DNA from 2 places in the Robiginitalea sp. genome. Region 1 is predicted to be linked to the other one. Evidence: riboswitches for the same ligand, from Rfam matches in the RefSeq annotation. Region 1 holds a riboswitch; the other holds the start of a gene.
The links. A riboswitch is a leader RNA that binds a small molecule or an ion and turns the genes downstream of it on or off. The one in region 1 is predicted to bind S-adenosylmethionine.
Positions count from the first base shown of each region.

Region 2: another riboswitch for S-adenosylmethionine. It lies ahead of AC3DKS_RS05700 (hypothetical protein); the one in region 1 lies ahead of metH (methionine synthase).

Region 1 is NZ_CEXZKX010000003.1:222,130-229,130, forward strand. It holds gene AC3DKS_RS06730 (HEPN domain-containing protein) at 1-1,086, shown strand, start outside; gene cobA (uroporphyrinogen-III C-methyltransferase) at 1,076-1,876, shown strand; gene AC3DKS_RS06740 (precorrin-2 dehydrogenase/sirohydrochlorin ferrochelatase family protein) at 1,879-2,466, shown strand; gene AC3DKS_RS06745 (NAD(P)/FAD-dependent oxidoreductase) at 2,468-3,529, shown strand; SAM riboswitch class I at 3,669-3,812, shown strand; gene metH (methionine synthase) at 3,914-7,001, shown strand, end outside.
Region 2 is NZ_CEXZKX010000002.1:455,184-462,184, forward strand. It holds gene AC3DKS_RS05660 (DUF4407 domain-containing protein) at 1-74, shown strand, start outside; gene AC3DKS_RS05665 (hypothetical protein) at 191-943, shown strand; gene AC3DKS_RS05670 (thermonuclease family protein) at 977-1,492, shown strand; gene AC3DKS_RS05675 (hypothetical protein) at 1,493-1,717, opposite strand; gene AC3DKS_RS05680 (hypothetical protein) at 1,791-2,477, opposite strand; gene AC3DKS_RS05685 (hypothetical protein) at 2,748-2,909, shown strand; gene AC3DKS_RS05690 (tetratricopeptide repeat-containing sensor histidine kinase) at 2,947-4,923, shown strand; gene AC3DKS_RS05695 (response regulator) at 4,938-5,603, shown strand; SAM-I-IV-variant riboswitch at 5,729-5,820, shown strand; gene AC3DKS_RS05700 (hypothetical protein) at 5,790-6,257, shown strand; gene AC3DKS_RS05705 (hypothetical protein) at 6,254-6,694, shown strand; gene AC3DKS_RS05710 (hypothetical protein) at 6,815-7,001, shown strand, end outside.

The DNA.
Region 1 (7,001 bases):
TTCACTACCCGGCAAGCGCGTCAATTGGCCGACCTGGTTGCCAGGTACGCCGCTTCGGAAATCCGGCTCAGCCTCCGCCAGAATATACTGATCCCATTTGTCCGGGAAGCCTGGTTGCCGTATTTCCACAATGAACTCGAAAAAATCGGCCTGGCCCAACCCGGGTACAATACGGCCGCGGACATTACGGCCTGCCCGGGTACGGATACCTGCAACCTGGGGATTGCCAGCAGTACGGGCATCGCGACGGAACTCGAAAGGGTAATTGCAGCGGAATACCCGGACTTTATCCACAACCCGGACGTGGTTATCAAAATCAGCGGGTGCATGAACGCCTGCGGGCAGCACAACATGGCTCATATCGGTTTCCAGGGCATGTCGGTTCGTACCCGCGACAAACGGGTGGCACCGGCCCTACAGGTATTGCTGGGAGGCGGCAACCGCGGCGGGGGTGAAGGGATTTTCGCCGACAAGGTGATCAAAATCCCGTCCAAGCGGGGTCCCCAGGCGCTGCGCATTATCCTGGACGATTACCTGGAAAACGGCGGCGGCCAACCCTACGATCGCTATTACCAGGAACAGGGGCAGCATTACTTTTACGACAAGCTCAAGCCGCTTTCCGATGTTTCCGACCTGACCCCGGAAGATTTTATCGATTGGGGCACTGATAAAAAGTACGAGAAGGCGATCGGCATAGGGGAATGTGCCGGGGTGGTCATCGACCTGATTTCCACCTTGCTGCTCGAAGCGGAAGAGAAATTGGAGGACGCGCAAAAGGCCCTGGAAGCGGGCAAATGGGCCGCTTCTATCTACTATGCCTACAGTGCGCAAATCCACGCAGCCAAGGCACTGCTCACTTCCGAGGACGTCGCGGTAAATTCCCATGCGGCCATCCTGAAAGATTTTGACACCCATTTTATCGACCAGCCGCGCGGATTCGGGAACGATTCGTTTCGACAGGCCGTATTGCGGATGAACCGCCATGCGCCGGACGCCGGCTTTGCAAGGGAATACCTGGAACAGGCGCGCAACTTCCTCTCCGAAGCTTCAGCCTTCCGACAAAAAGAACTCAGCCATGCGTCCTGAAGGTATATTAACGGTTATCGGCGCCGGGCCCGGCGACCCGGAACTCATTACGCTCAAGGCCCTGCGGGCCTTGGAACGGGCGGATGTTGTGCTCTACGATGCACTGGTGGCCAGGGAGTTGCTCGAATACGCCCGAGGGGCCGAATGCATCTTTGTCGGGAAGCGTAAAGGCTGCGTGGCTTATCGGCAACCCCAGATCAACGACCTGATCGTCGCCCGGGGCAATGGCGGCAAGCACGTGGTCCGTCTCAAAGGCGGTGACCCGTTTGTATTCGGACGCGGGGCCGAGGAAATGGCCCATGCAGCTGCCCACGGGATGGAAGTCGCCGTGATTCCGGGGATTTCCTCCGGCCTGGCCGTTCCCGCCAGCCAGCACATCCCGGTTACCCTCCGCGGTATTGCCGAGAGTTTCTGGGTTATAACAGGCACCACCCGGGAGCACGCGCTCAGTGAGGACGTAGCCCTGGCGGCCCGATCGTCGGCCACCGTGGTGATCCTCATGGGCATGTCCAAACTCCCTGAAATAACCGCGCTTTTCCGTGAGAACGGCAAGGGAGGGACCCCGGCAGCGGTCATCCAGGAAGGGACCACCCAGGGCGAACGGATTGCCCTGGGGACTGTGGATACCATTGCAGGGGAAGTCTCGCGCCTCGGGCTGACAAACCCGGCGATCATCCTGATCGGAGAAACCGTGCGCCACCGGGAAGGCACCTGGTCTGCGCGCGTCGAGCCCCGGCAGGTATCCCATCCGGTTAAAGCGGCATTTACGAACCCATTGGAAACCGCGTAATCATGGAACGAAATAATCTGTACCCCATATTCCTGAAATGCAGGGCGCTGGATATCCTCATTGTCGGCGGCGGATATGTGGCCGAGGAAAAATTGTATTTCCTGACCAAGTCCAGCCCGGACGCCCAGGTAACCCTGGTGGCCCCGTTTTTCAGGGAGGATACCCGGAGGCTGGCCGGTGAATTCGGCGCAAAGCTGATTGAATCGGAATACCATCCGGGATACCTGCAGGACCAGCACCTGGTGATTGCCACCACGGATAACCCGAAGGTCAATGAAAAGATCTTTGCAGACTGCCGCCAGCGACACATTCTGGTAAATGTAGCGGACAACCCGCCCCTGTGCGATTTTTATATGGGCGGAATTGTCACCAAGGGACATGTGAAGATCGCCATCAGTACAAACGGCAAGTCGCCGACCACAGCCAAACGGCTCCGGCAATTTTTCGAAGCCGTGCTCCCGGATGATATCAGCCGGATGGTGGAGTACCTGAACGCGTACCGGAAAACCCTGGCCGGGGATTTTGAGGCCAAAGTAAACGAGATGAATGAAGTTACCCAAAAGCTGGTAGCCCAAAAAACAGAAATTTAGCATGATACAAACCGATATCCTGATCATTGGCGCAGGCCCCACCGGGCTGTTCACCGTATTCGAAGCCGGATTGCTCCAGCTCAAATGCCACCTGATCGATGCGCTGCCACAGCCCGGCGGGCAGTGTGCGGAGATCTACCCGAAAAAGCCCATCTACGATATCCCGGCTTACCCGGAGATCCTGGCGGGCGACCTGGTAGACCGGCTTATGGAACAAATCCGACCCTTCAACCCGGGTTTCACCCTGGGCGAACGCGCCGAGACCCTGGAGAAACAGGAGGACGGCCAATTTGTGGTGACCACCAATCGGGGAACACGCCACAAGGCGCCTGTCGTGGTTATAGCGGGCGGGCTGGGCTCTTTTGAACCGCGGAAACCCCAGATCGACAACCTCGCGGATTTTGAGGATCGGGGCGTGAGTTATATGGTTCGGGACCCCGAGGTGTTCCGCGATAAAAAAGTGGTCATAGCCGGTGGTGGCGATTCGGCCCTGGACTGGTCCATCTACCTGGCCGATGTGGCCGCTGAGGTGAGCCTCGTGCACCGGAGGAATGAATTCCGGGGTGCCCTGGATTCTGTGGAAAAGGCATCGGCCCTGGCGGCTGCCGGGAAGATCCGGCTCTATACGGAGGCGCAGGTGACGCGGCTCTACGGCGATGCCCACCTGGAAGCCGTCGTCGTCTCCTATAATGACCAGGAGCGGGGCGAATCGTACGTGGAGGCAGACCATTTTATCCCGTTATTCGGCCTGTCGCCCAAGCTCGGGCCCATAGGCGACTGGGGCCTGGAGATTGAGCGGAATGCCATCAAGGTTAATAACGCCTACGATTACCAGACCAATATCCCGGGGGTCTATGCCATCGGGGACGTGAACACGTATCCCGGGAAACTCAAGCTGATCCTCTCCGGTTTCCACGAGGCGGCTGTAATGTGCCAGAGTGCCTACCAGGTGGTAAACCCGGGTAAACGCTACGTGATGAAGTACACTACCGTGGGCGGGGTCACCGGGTTTGACGGGAGTAAAAAGGAAGCGAAAAAAGAAGTCATACAGGCTATTGCCTGAGATCCTACAATTAGTTGGCTTGGCCCGGAACCCTGTAATTTCAGGGGGCCGGGCTTTTTTTAAAGCCTAAAAAGAAATGGGAATGTTTGCTTTTGAAGCAGGCGTACCGTTACTTTGCAACTGTTCATTGCCAGCCTGAGCGTTATCAAGAAAGGTGGAGGGAATAGACCCGGTGAAACCTTAGCAACCCTTTACCCCTGTCCGGGGCAAAAGAAGGTGCTACATTCTATCCTGCAGCCCGGTGGCTACCCGCACCGGAAACCGCTGCCCGGACAGATAACCATTAGCCCCAGTGGCTCATTGTTCCAGAACTTTCTTGATTTCGATACGCCTGACCGGCCTGCCGGCAGGTCCGGCCTGCGGTGAACCCAAACAAAACATACCATGCACAACCTGAGCGATTTGCTGACTGAAAGAATCCTGGTGCTGGACGGCGCCATGGGGACCATGTTGCAGCGGTACGGCTTTACGGAAGCCGATTACCGGGGTGACCGGTTTGCGGACTGGCCCCAGCCGCTTCAGGGCAACAACGACCTGCTTTCCCTGACCCAGCCAAAGGCATTGGGCGAGATCCACCGCGCCTATCTGGAGGCGGGGGCGGATATCCTGGAAACCAACACCTTCTCTGCAACTTCCGTGGGCATGGCGGATTACGGCATGCAGGAATTCGTGTACGAAATCAACCGGGCCGCCGCGGAAATTGCCAAACGGGAAGCCGAAGCCGCCACCCGGGCCAACCCGGCGAAACCCCGATTTGTGGCCGGGAGCCTGGGCCCGACCAACAAAACGGCCAGTATGTCGCCGGATGTGAATGACCCGGGTTACCGCGCCATTGATTTTGAAGCCCTCCGGCTGGCCTACCGGGAACAGGCTGCAGGCCTGCTCGACGGGGGGGTGGACCTGTTTCTGGTGGAAACCGTCTTCGATACGCTGAACGCCAAGGCGGCACTATTTGCCATTGAAGAACTCAAATCGGAACGGGGCATCGACACGCCCGTAATGGTCAGCGGCACCATCACGGACGCCTCCGGGAGAACCTTGTCGGGACAAACTGCGGAAGCCTTCCTGGTATCGGTCTCACATATCCCGATGCTCTCCATCGGCCTGAATTGCGCCCTGGGCGCATCCCAGCTGGTGCCCCACCTGGAGGTCCTCTCCGCGCGTGCCGGCGTGGCCGTCTCGGCCCACCCGAATGCAGGCTTGCCCAATGCCTTTGGGGAATACGACCAGAACCCGGCGCAAATGGCCCGGCAGGTACGGGAATACCTGGAGAAAGGGCTGGTGAATATCGTGGGCGGTTGCTGCGGGACCACTCCCGATCACATCCGCGCCCTGGCCGAACTGGTGGCCGAATACAAGCCGCGACAGATTCCCGACGGCAGACCCCGGCAGTTGAAGTTGGCCGGGCTGGAACCCCTGGTGATTACACCGGAAAGCAATTTTGTCAATGTGGGGGAACGCACCAACGTGGCGGGTTCCCGGAAATTCCTGCGGCTGGTCAAGGAAGGCAACTTTGAGGAGGCGCTCGAGATTGCACGCGACCAGGTGGACGGAGGCGCCCAGATTATCGACGTCAACATGGACGACGGGCTCATCGACGGGAAAGCGGCGATGGTCAAGTACCTGAACCTGATGCTGGCCGAGCCGGATATCGCGCGTGTCCCCGTCATGATCGACAGTTCCAAATGGGACATCATCGAGGCGGGGCTGCAGGTGGTGCAGGGCAAAAGCGTGGTCAATTCCATCAGTCTGAAGGAAGGGGAAGCTGTCTTCCTGGAACAGGCCAGGAAAATCCTCCTTTACGGGGCAGCGGTCATCGTGATGGCTTTTGACGAGACCGGGCAGGCAGACAACTTCGAGCGGCGGATCGAAATAGCCGAAAGGTCCTACCGCCTGCTTACCGAACAGGCCGGATTTCCGCCCGAGGATATCATTTTTGACCTGAATATCTTCCCGGTGGCTACCGGCATGGAGGAGCACCGCCGAAACGCCCTGGATTTTATCGAAGCCACCCGGTGGGTCCGGGACAACCTGCCCCATTGCAGCGTGAGCGGGGGGGTCAGCAACGTTTCCTTTAGTTTCCGCGGGAATACCCCGGTACGGGAAGCCATGCATTCGGCCTTCCTTTACCACGCCATCCGGGCGGGGATGAATATGGGTATTGTCAACCCCACCTTGCTGGAGGTTTACGACGACATCCCGAAGGAATTGCTGGGCTATGTGGAAGATGTCCTCCTGGATCGGCGGGAGGAAGCCACGGAGCGCCTGCTGGAATACGCGGAAACCGTACAGGGGACCCAAAAAGACCGCAAAACCGATATGAGCTGGCGGGAGGCCCCATTACAGGACCGGATTACCCGGGCCCTGGTCAAGGGGATCGACCAGTTTATCGAAGCGGATGTGGAGGAGGCCCGGCAAGCGGCCGGGAAGCCCATTGAAGTGATCGAGGGCCACCTGATGACCGGGATGAACGTCGTGGGCGACCTCTTCGGCAGCGGAAAAATGTTCCTGCCCCAGGTGGTGAAGTCGGCCCGGGTGATGAAGAAAGCCGTGGCCTACCTCACCCCGTTCATCGAAGAGGCGAAGGCGGCCCAGCCCGGCAGCAAACAGGCCGCCGGCAAGGTCCTGATGGCAACCGTAAAAGGCGATGTGCACGATATCGGTAAAAACATCGTCAGCGTGGTACTCGCGTGCAACAATTACGAGATTGTGGACCTGGGGGTGATGGTACCCCCGGAACGCATTATTGAAAAGGCGCGGGAGGAAGATGTGGATATTATCGGCCTAAGCGGGCTGATCACCCCGTCCCTGGACGAGATGGTTTTCCTGGCCCGGGAGATGGAGCGGCAGGGCTTCCGCGTACCCCTGCTCATCGGCGGGGCAACCACGAGTAAGGCGCATACGGCGGTCAAGATCGATCCGCAATACAGCGCTGCCGTGGTACATGTCAACGATGCGAGCCGGGCGGTGACCGTGGTGGGCGACCTGTTGCAGGAAGAGCGGTCCCAGGAGTATAAAAAGGCCGTGAAGCTCGACTACGAGTCCTTCCGGGAAAAGTTCCTGAAACGCGGTAAAATCCGGGAATACCTTCCGCTGGAGGCTGCCCGCGCCAACAGGCTCGGCCTGGAATTTGGCCCGGATCAGGTACATGTCCCCCGACAACTGGGGGTACAGGTAATCGAGTCTATCGACCTGCGCAAACTGGAACCGTTTATCGACTGGTCGCCTTTTTTCCGGTCCTGGGACCTGCACGGCAAATTCCCGGACATCCTGGAGGATGCGGTAGTTGGCCAGCAGGCAACGGCACTCTACCGGGATGCCCGGGAGATGCTCAAGAAGATATTCCGGGAAAAATCCCTGACAGCGCGGGCCGTTTTCGGTTTGTTCCCGGCCGTCTCCACCCGTCGGGACGATATCGTCATCCGGCGGGATGACAACCGCGAGTTCACCTTCCGGACCCTGCGGCAGCAAA
Region 2 (7,001 bases), on a different contig from region 1:
CCGACTCTGATTACGATCGGTTGGTACGGCATCAAAAAGAGATGAAACTCAAGATGATAGCAAAAATGGAGTAGCCAAAAAAGCGATTCCACCTCCTTTCATGAAATCTTCCAGTGAGGGTTTCCGTAAGGAGGCTTAAGCTACAAGCTGTTCCTTTGTCTTACTGTATAAAACCTACAAATTTTTAGTAATGAGAAGAACTTCAATTACCCTGTATTCAGTGTTTTTATTGTTATTGGGCTGTAGCGATTCCGTCTCGGACGAATTCGAAGCAGTAAATGGAAATGTTGAGGACCGGCGGCTTCAATCTATAACTGTACTATCTGCTGAATCTCCAGACGACAACAAATATTTCTTGTTTACTTATGACAGTAAAGACAGGCTTACTTCTTTTACCGATGGGGAAGAAACAGCTGTGCTTCTTTACGATAATGACCAACTGAGCAGCTTGGCAGATTCCTATGGAAGTATTGCAGTGGAAGAGTTATATGCATCTCCTTATGATGCCTTTAACACGGGACAAGTAGAGGAATATGACAACAATGGAAATCCGCGAATTCTGTCATTTTTAGAAAACGTATATGACTACGATTTGAACACGGTAGTTCAAGAACAATTTACGCTAGAAATTTCTTATGACAATCAACCAAATCCTTACTACTATACACTGGCCTCTGCGGGTTTAATCGATCTGCTGGATCGCATTCAATTAAATTTTAGTATGCCATCGCAACCCGAAGAGTTAATCCGGGCACGATTACTTTTCCCATTGAACAATCCATCACAATTGGTTTATAAAAACGAAGCGGGTGATATCGTTCATACTGTAAATGTCGACTACAACTATGATGGAGATTATCCCGTTTCTGCATCTGTTGTCGCTTTATCTCCCCAAGAAGGAAGCTCAGCCAATGTAACCGTAAGCTTTCAATATGCTGATTAGCACGTTACCTTCGTACTGGTAATTTCCTGTTGAATGAAGACCTTTCATCTCAATTCTCTGTCAATTAAAAAAAATTTATTTCTGGTCTGCTTGCATCTTGCAGTGGTAGGTTTCACAGGAATAAACCATGCTAACGCTCAACAAGAACAGCTAACAGGCACAGTCGTCGGCATCACCGACGGCGACACCTTCACCTTGCTGAAAAAGGATTCTACCACCATCAAGGTGCGCCTGGCGAGTATCGATTGTCCGGAGCGGAAACAGGCCTATTCTGCTCGGGCCAAGGAGTTTGTTTCGGATGCTATATTCGGAAAGGAAGTGGAGGTGCGAATTCAGAGTAAGGATCGGTACCGGCGCTATATCGCTATGGTGTACTATGGCCGCAAATGCCTGAATGAAGAGCTACTTAAGAATGGATACGCCTGGCATTACAAAAAATATTCCAAAGACGCTCGGCTGCAATCTATGGAAGATAAGGCTCGAAAACGACGGATAGGCTTATGGGCCGATACGCATCCGGTGGCGCCGTGGAATTGGCGTGAGCGCTAATTAGTCCTCATACCCACATAGGGTCCTTCCCAGTTCCCTGGCTTCTTCGATTGTCACCTTGTAGGTCTGGGTGGAGCAGCGTGAAAGCCCGTGGCACGAGGCCTTCAGGTGGTAGCGTTTGCTTTGAGGCCCCTTGCAGATATAGACGTCCCCAAAATCGTCACTCCCACCGGATATTAAAAGGAGGCCGGCTCCCACTACGACGCCTGCAAAAAACTTTCTCATGGTTCCACTGCATTTACCTAGCAGTTAAATTACAAGAAAATGAGAAAATTAGCTTCCGGAAACCCGTAAACGGCTAGTTATTCGGATAGGTGGGGCAGATGTATTTTTTGATCATGTATTCGGTAATGGGGTCCAGGGTCTTGCCAGTCTCCGGGTGCCGGCCCAAGTCCGTAAAGTATTCCAACTCCCCATCCGGGTTCCTGCCATACCACAACAGCTCCAACTTATTCCCATCAAAGAATTCATAGGAACAATCCGGCTCCACTTTTCGAAAATGATCCAGCCGATCCTGGTTGATCTTTTTAAGGTCCGATAACTTATAGGTCTCCAGGTCCATGGGTACCACCTCGTAATGATCTTCCACCCAAATCATCATTTTGGTCTGGAATGGGTTTTCAAAAAGCACCCATAATACCAAGGCGATGACACCTACACCTGCCAGGTAATACCAAACACGCGTATTCCTGCGCGGTCTATTAATTGTAAGTGGGCTACCCCCTTCAAGGGAGTTTAAAAAATCACGGTATGTATCATATCCCAGATAACCCGCCAGGCCGTCCACCACATGGGCGGGCAATTCAAAATCATCGCTCCCTTGTTGCACCTCGTTGAAGTAGTTCCGCAAACTGCGTTCCCCATAGGGCTGTTTGGTGCGCTCCTCAATGGTATCTGAAAGAAATTGGGCGCGCCGTAGAACCTTTTCGGATCCGGTATCTCTTTGCGCCTGGTCGAAAGCTTGTTTCAGCAGCTCAGCGTGCATAGTTGGTTGATTTCCAAGTCGGAATAAAGCTACAAAATCCCTGGAAATCCTATGGAAACTACTTTCCATAAACCTTCCATTCTCCTTCCACCCTTTCCACCCCCTATACCCTTGATTTGTCTTCGGAGTTCGGCCTGGCAGCTCTGAGCAGGGAGAAGGGAAGTACCTGCCCACCTGCCTCGCCCCTCCACACTTCCCTCCCTTAAGGGCCAAAAATTCAGCCACGAGCTGAGGTGACCGGCCTATGTCCAATTTCAAAATTCAATCAAGATGAAAAAAGTAGTTTTTATCCTGGCCATGCTGTTATCCAGCAGCTTTTTCTTTGCCTGTTCCGACAACTCCTATGCAGGGGATGACACGCTCTATGAGCAGGCCAACGGAGGTGACGATGACGGCGAGGTGAATGACGATCCGGATGATGGCGACAACTAATCCGTAGCGTCCACTCAATTCCTTTTATCTTAGGGGAATGAAACGAACCTTCGTTTTGTTCCCCTTTTTTATGATCCTGCTGGGTCTCTGGCTGGTGGGTTGCCAGCCCGGGACGGATGCGTCCGAAGATGATGGCATCGGGTCTGATTCCTTGTGGAGCCGCTATCTGGAGCGCTACGATTCGGACGAGTTGGGCACAGCGGAAAAACTCGCGGCCAACGGCAAATTGCTCCGGGGTTCGGCGGGGTTGCCGGATACGGCCCGGTCCGTTTTATTCCAGCATCGCGCAGCCCTGTTCCGTCGGGAAAACCAGCTGGATTCCGCCTTGCGCTACTTAAATGAGAACCTCACCCTTACCCAAGCCCTGGGCGATACCACCCGGATTGCCGACGCCCACTACCGCCTGGGTTTTTACTACCGGCTGGCAGAGGAGCCTTCCCGCTCGCTGGAGCATAATTATCAGGCCGTAGAACAATACAAAGCACTGGGTGACAGCATCCAGGTGGGGCGCAAAAGCCTGAACCTGGCAAATTTGTTGAATGCCCTGGGGAATTATTCGGAAGCTGAGACCATTGCGGTGGAGGGGTTGGAATATATCGAGAACAGCCCCCAGATAATGGGCAGTCCGGAAATCCGGAACTATGTGGCCGGGCTCTACAATGCCCTGGCCATAGCCACCAAGGAATTGCGCAACTACCCGGAGGCGCTTGCCTGGTATGAGAAAAGCCTGGAACTGCAACCAGACGGGGAGGCAGCCCTGAACATCCGCCACAATGTGGCCGTGGTGCTTACCCATATGGATTCCCTTCAGGCAGCCCGGGCCCTGAGCCGTGAGCTCGCCGGGGACAGCCTGTTAAACGATCCCGAAAACGCCCGGCTCCGCGCCCGGATCATCGACCAGCTGGGGCATATCCAGGGAAGGCTTAATCTGCCCGGGGCCGAGGAAAACCTGCAAACGGCCCTGAATATCCGGCAAAAACTCGCGTACACCCAGGGGGTCCTTAGCAGCTACCTGCACCTGGGGGAATTCTACCGGGAGCGGAGCCCGGCCCGGGCCCGGGAGATGGCGCAGGCGGCCTACCATATCGCCCGGGAACTGGAAAACCCGAACGACCGGCTTACCAGCCTGGCGCTGCTCATTGACGTGGTTCCGAACCCGGCCGGCTATGCCCGCGCCTATACCCGCCTCTCGGACAGCCTGCAGCAGGTGCGGCGGCAGACAAAGGACCAATTTGCGAAGGTCCGCTATGAATCGGAGAAAAACCTGCGAAACTACCTGATTGCCCGGCGGGAGGCCAGTGAAAATTCCCTGCAGTTGGAGCGGTCGCAAAACCGGAACCTGTTGCTCCTGAGTTTTGTGGGGCTCCTGTTGATCTCCGGGCTTTTTATCTATCGCTACCTGCGGCTGCGCCACCGCAAACGGGAGATCCAGGCGGTGTACGCCACCGAAAGCCGCATCTCCAAAAAGGTCCACGACGAACTGGCCAACGACATCTTTAACCTGTTGAATGCGGCCGTGGCCTTCCCCCGGAAAAACCGGGAGGAGCTCCAGGATTTTGTAAACCGCCTGGACCAGCTCTACCAAAAATCCCGGGAGATTTCCCGGGACAGCGCCGAGATTCCAACGGGTCCGAAATTCAAAACCGTGCTCAGCTCGCTTATCGAGATCTACTCGTCCGAGACGGTGCGCATCATCACCCAGGGGTTTGAATCGATTCCCTGGGAGGCCATTTCGCCAGACAAACAGGTGAATATCTACCGCGCCCTGCAGGAAATCCTGGTGAACATGAAAAAGCACAGCGGGGCCACGCTGGTGCTGCTGGAATTCCGGCAGGAGAAGAAAAGCCTGACCATCCGCTACAAGGATAACGGGGTGGGCTTCCCGGAAGAAGCGCCCTTACGACAGGGCGGCCTGGCGAATACGGGAAACCGTATTGAGGCGCTGGGCGGAAGGATTACTTTTGAGACAAGCGTTCCACAGGGGGTGGTGATTTTACTGACCCTTCCCGTTTAATAGTGCTTGCAGCTATGTTTAAAAAAGTACTGGTAGTAGAGGATATCGATTCCATCAACATTGGGCTTACCAAGACCCTTGGGGAAGCTTTTGACTTCGACATTGACCACGCCAAGTTTTGCGACAAGGCGAGCCTGAAGATCACCAAGGCGCTGCTGGACAAGGAGCCCTACGACCTGCTGATCACGGACCTGTCCTTTAAATCCAACGGGCAGGAGGGAAAGATCCAAAGCGGGGAAGACCTCATCCGGGAGGTCCGCGCCAAACAGCCCAACCTGAAGACGATTATCTACTCCATCGAAGACCGCCCCTTTAAACTCAAGGAATTCATTACGGACCTCAAGGTAGACGGGTACGTGCTCAAGGGCCGGAACAGTTCCCGGGAAATGGTGGAAGCCATCAAAGAGGTGGCTGCCGGCACGCTGTATGTGTCTCAGGACATCATGCAGTCCATCCACACGTCCCCCACCCTGGAAATCGACGACTTTGACCTGGAACTCCTCAGGGAACTCGCCGACGGTTTCTCCCAACAGGAAATTTCAAAGCACTTCCAAACCCGGGGGATTACCCCTGCTTCCCTAAGCAGCATCGAAAAACGCATCAACCGCCTGAAGGACTACTTTATGGCCCGCAACACCACCCATCTGGTGGCCCTGGCGAAGGATATGGGGTTGGTGTGAAACTACAACCTATGAAATAGATTAAATGATTCTTTGAATTCGCGTTTAATCTTTGAATCAGGATGAGTCGTAATTGGATTAAACCAAAACCATAAGACGAATTTTGTATATTCCCTCTAATAATATGAAGGCATCAGGAACGCTAAGGCGCGTACCAACCGAGCATAAAAGCCACGGTGGTTCAGAATGCGGACGATCGTCAAAAAAACACCCCCTTGCCAGTCGTTTCTGTGGAGTATTTATCAACAAAGAGACATGATAACGATTGAAACGAGCAAAAAACTCAAGGTGAGGTTTACAACACTTGTGCTTCGAATTCAAAGTATCCTAGAACATCACAATGCATTTCGGATCTACAACGTAATCCATCAGCCGTTTTGGGGAGTGCAAAACAAGGAATTATTCCTTCAACACGAAATGTGTTGGCCGCCGCCCGAATTGAAAAAACAGATTGAACAATTGCTTCTTCCCCTCGGGATGAAGGAACTGCAGGATTTTGTCCTGATTCAGGATGTCCCCTATGACTACCTCTATTCCGGCCGAATACTGCCTGGCACAGAAAATTGTGACTGGCTCGAATCCGAAGTTACAAGGGAAGGTTGTTATGTGTGGCTGAAACCAACCTGTGATACCCCGATAAAAATTGGGTTATGACAAAGGTTCAAGAACTCTTCCTCGAATTTTCTGCCTCGTTGGAATCCATAAGCGACCGGGAGCTCATTTCTAAATTTAATCGGCAAATAGGTAACGGCGGCTGGGGGATTGCGCGTTCAGCGTACCTAGCAGCCCTACGCAGTCAATTGGATAAACGGAAAATCGACTATTCTGCAATAGGGAACGACAAGACCTTAAGCTATAAACACCATGTTTTCTTAGTCGACAAAAAGCTTTTTCTGCTCGATTCGCTGCCAAATAAAAATCTCTTGGACATAATCTGCGTACTACTCGACCGGGTTAATGTAAAAATGAAAGGGGTGCGAATTATTGAAGTGTCTAAAAACGAACTCAGAATTGAAATGAAGGTGTTTCCTTTTAAAGCCAGATTAACATCCAAAGAACTTGCTGGGATGGGTAGTAATATCAATGATTGATCATTAGACACTTTGAAAATGGACAATGCGAATGCTTTTTAGGAGCTATGTGGCACCACTGCATAGTTCCTTAGATCTTTATGCCACAAAATTTCTACAATTTCAACTAGCGTAAGCTTTATGAAAACAGGTGGGTTTCTTTCTATATTACACAATCGAGGTTTAGCAAAACATGATGGCCGTCCTCTTTGGAGGTATTCTATAACTGATGAGGAGCAGAACTCACTTTTAAAGGAACTGAGGTATTCCTCACCACAAACATTAGATCCGAGGGACGTTACCTTATACTATGCCGAATGGTGGAGAA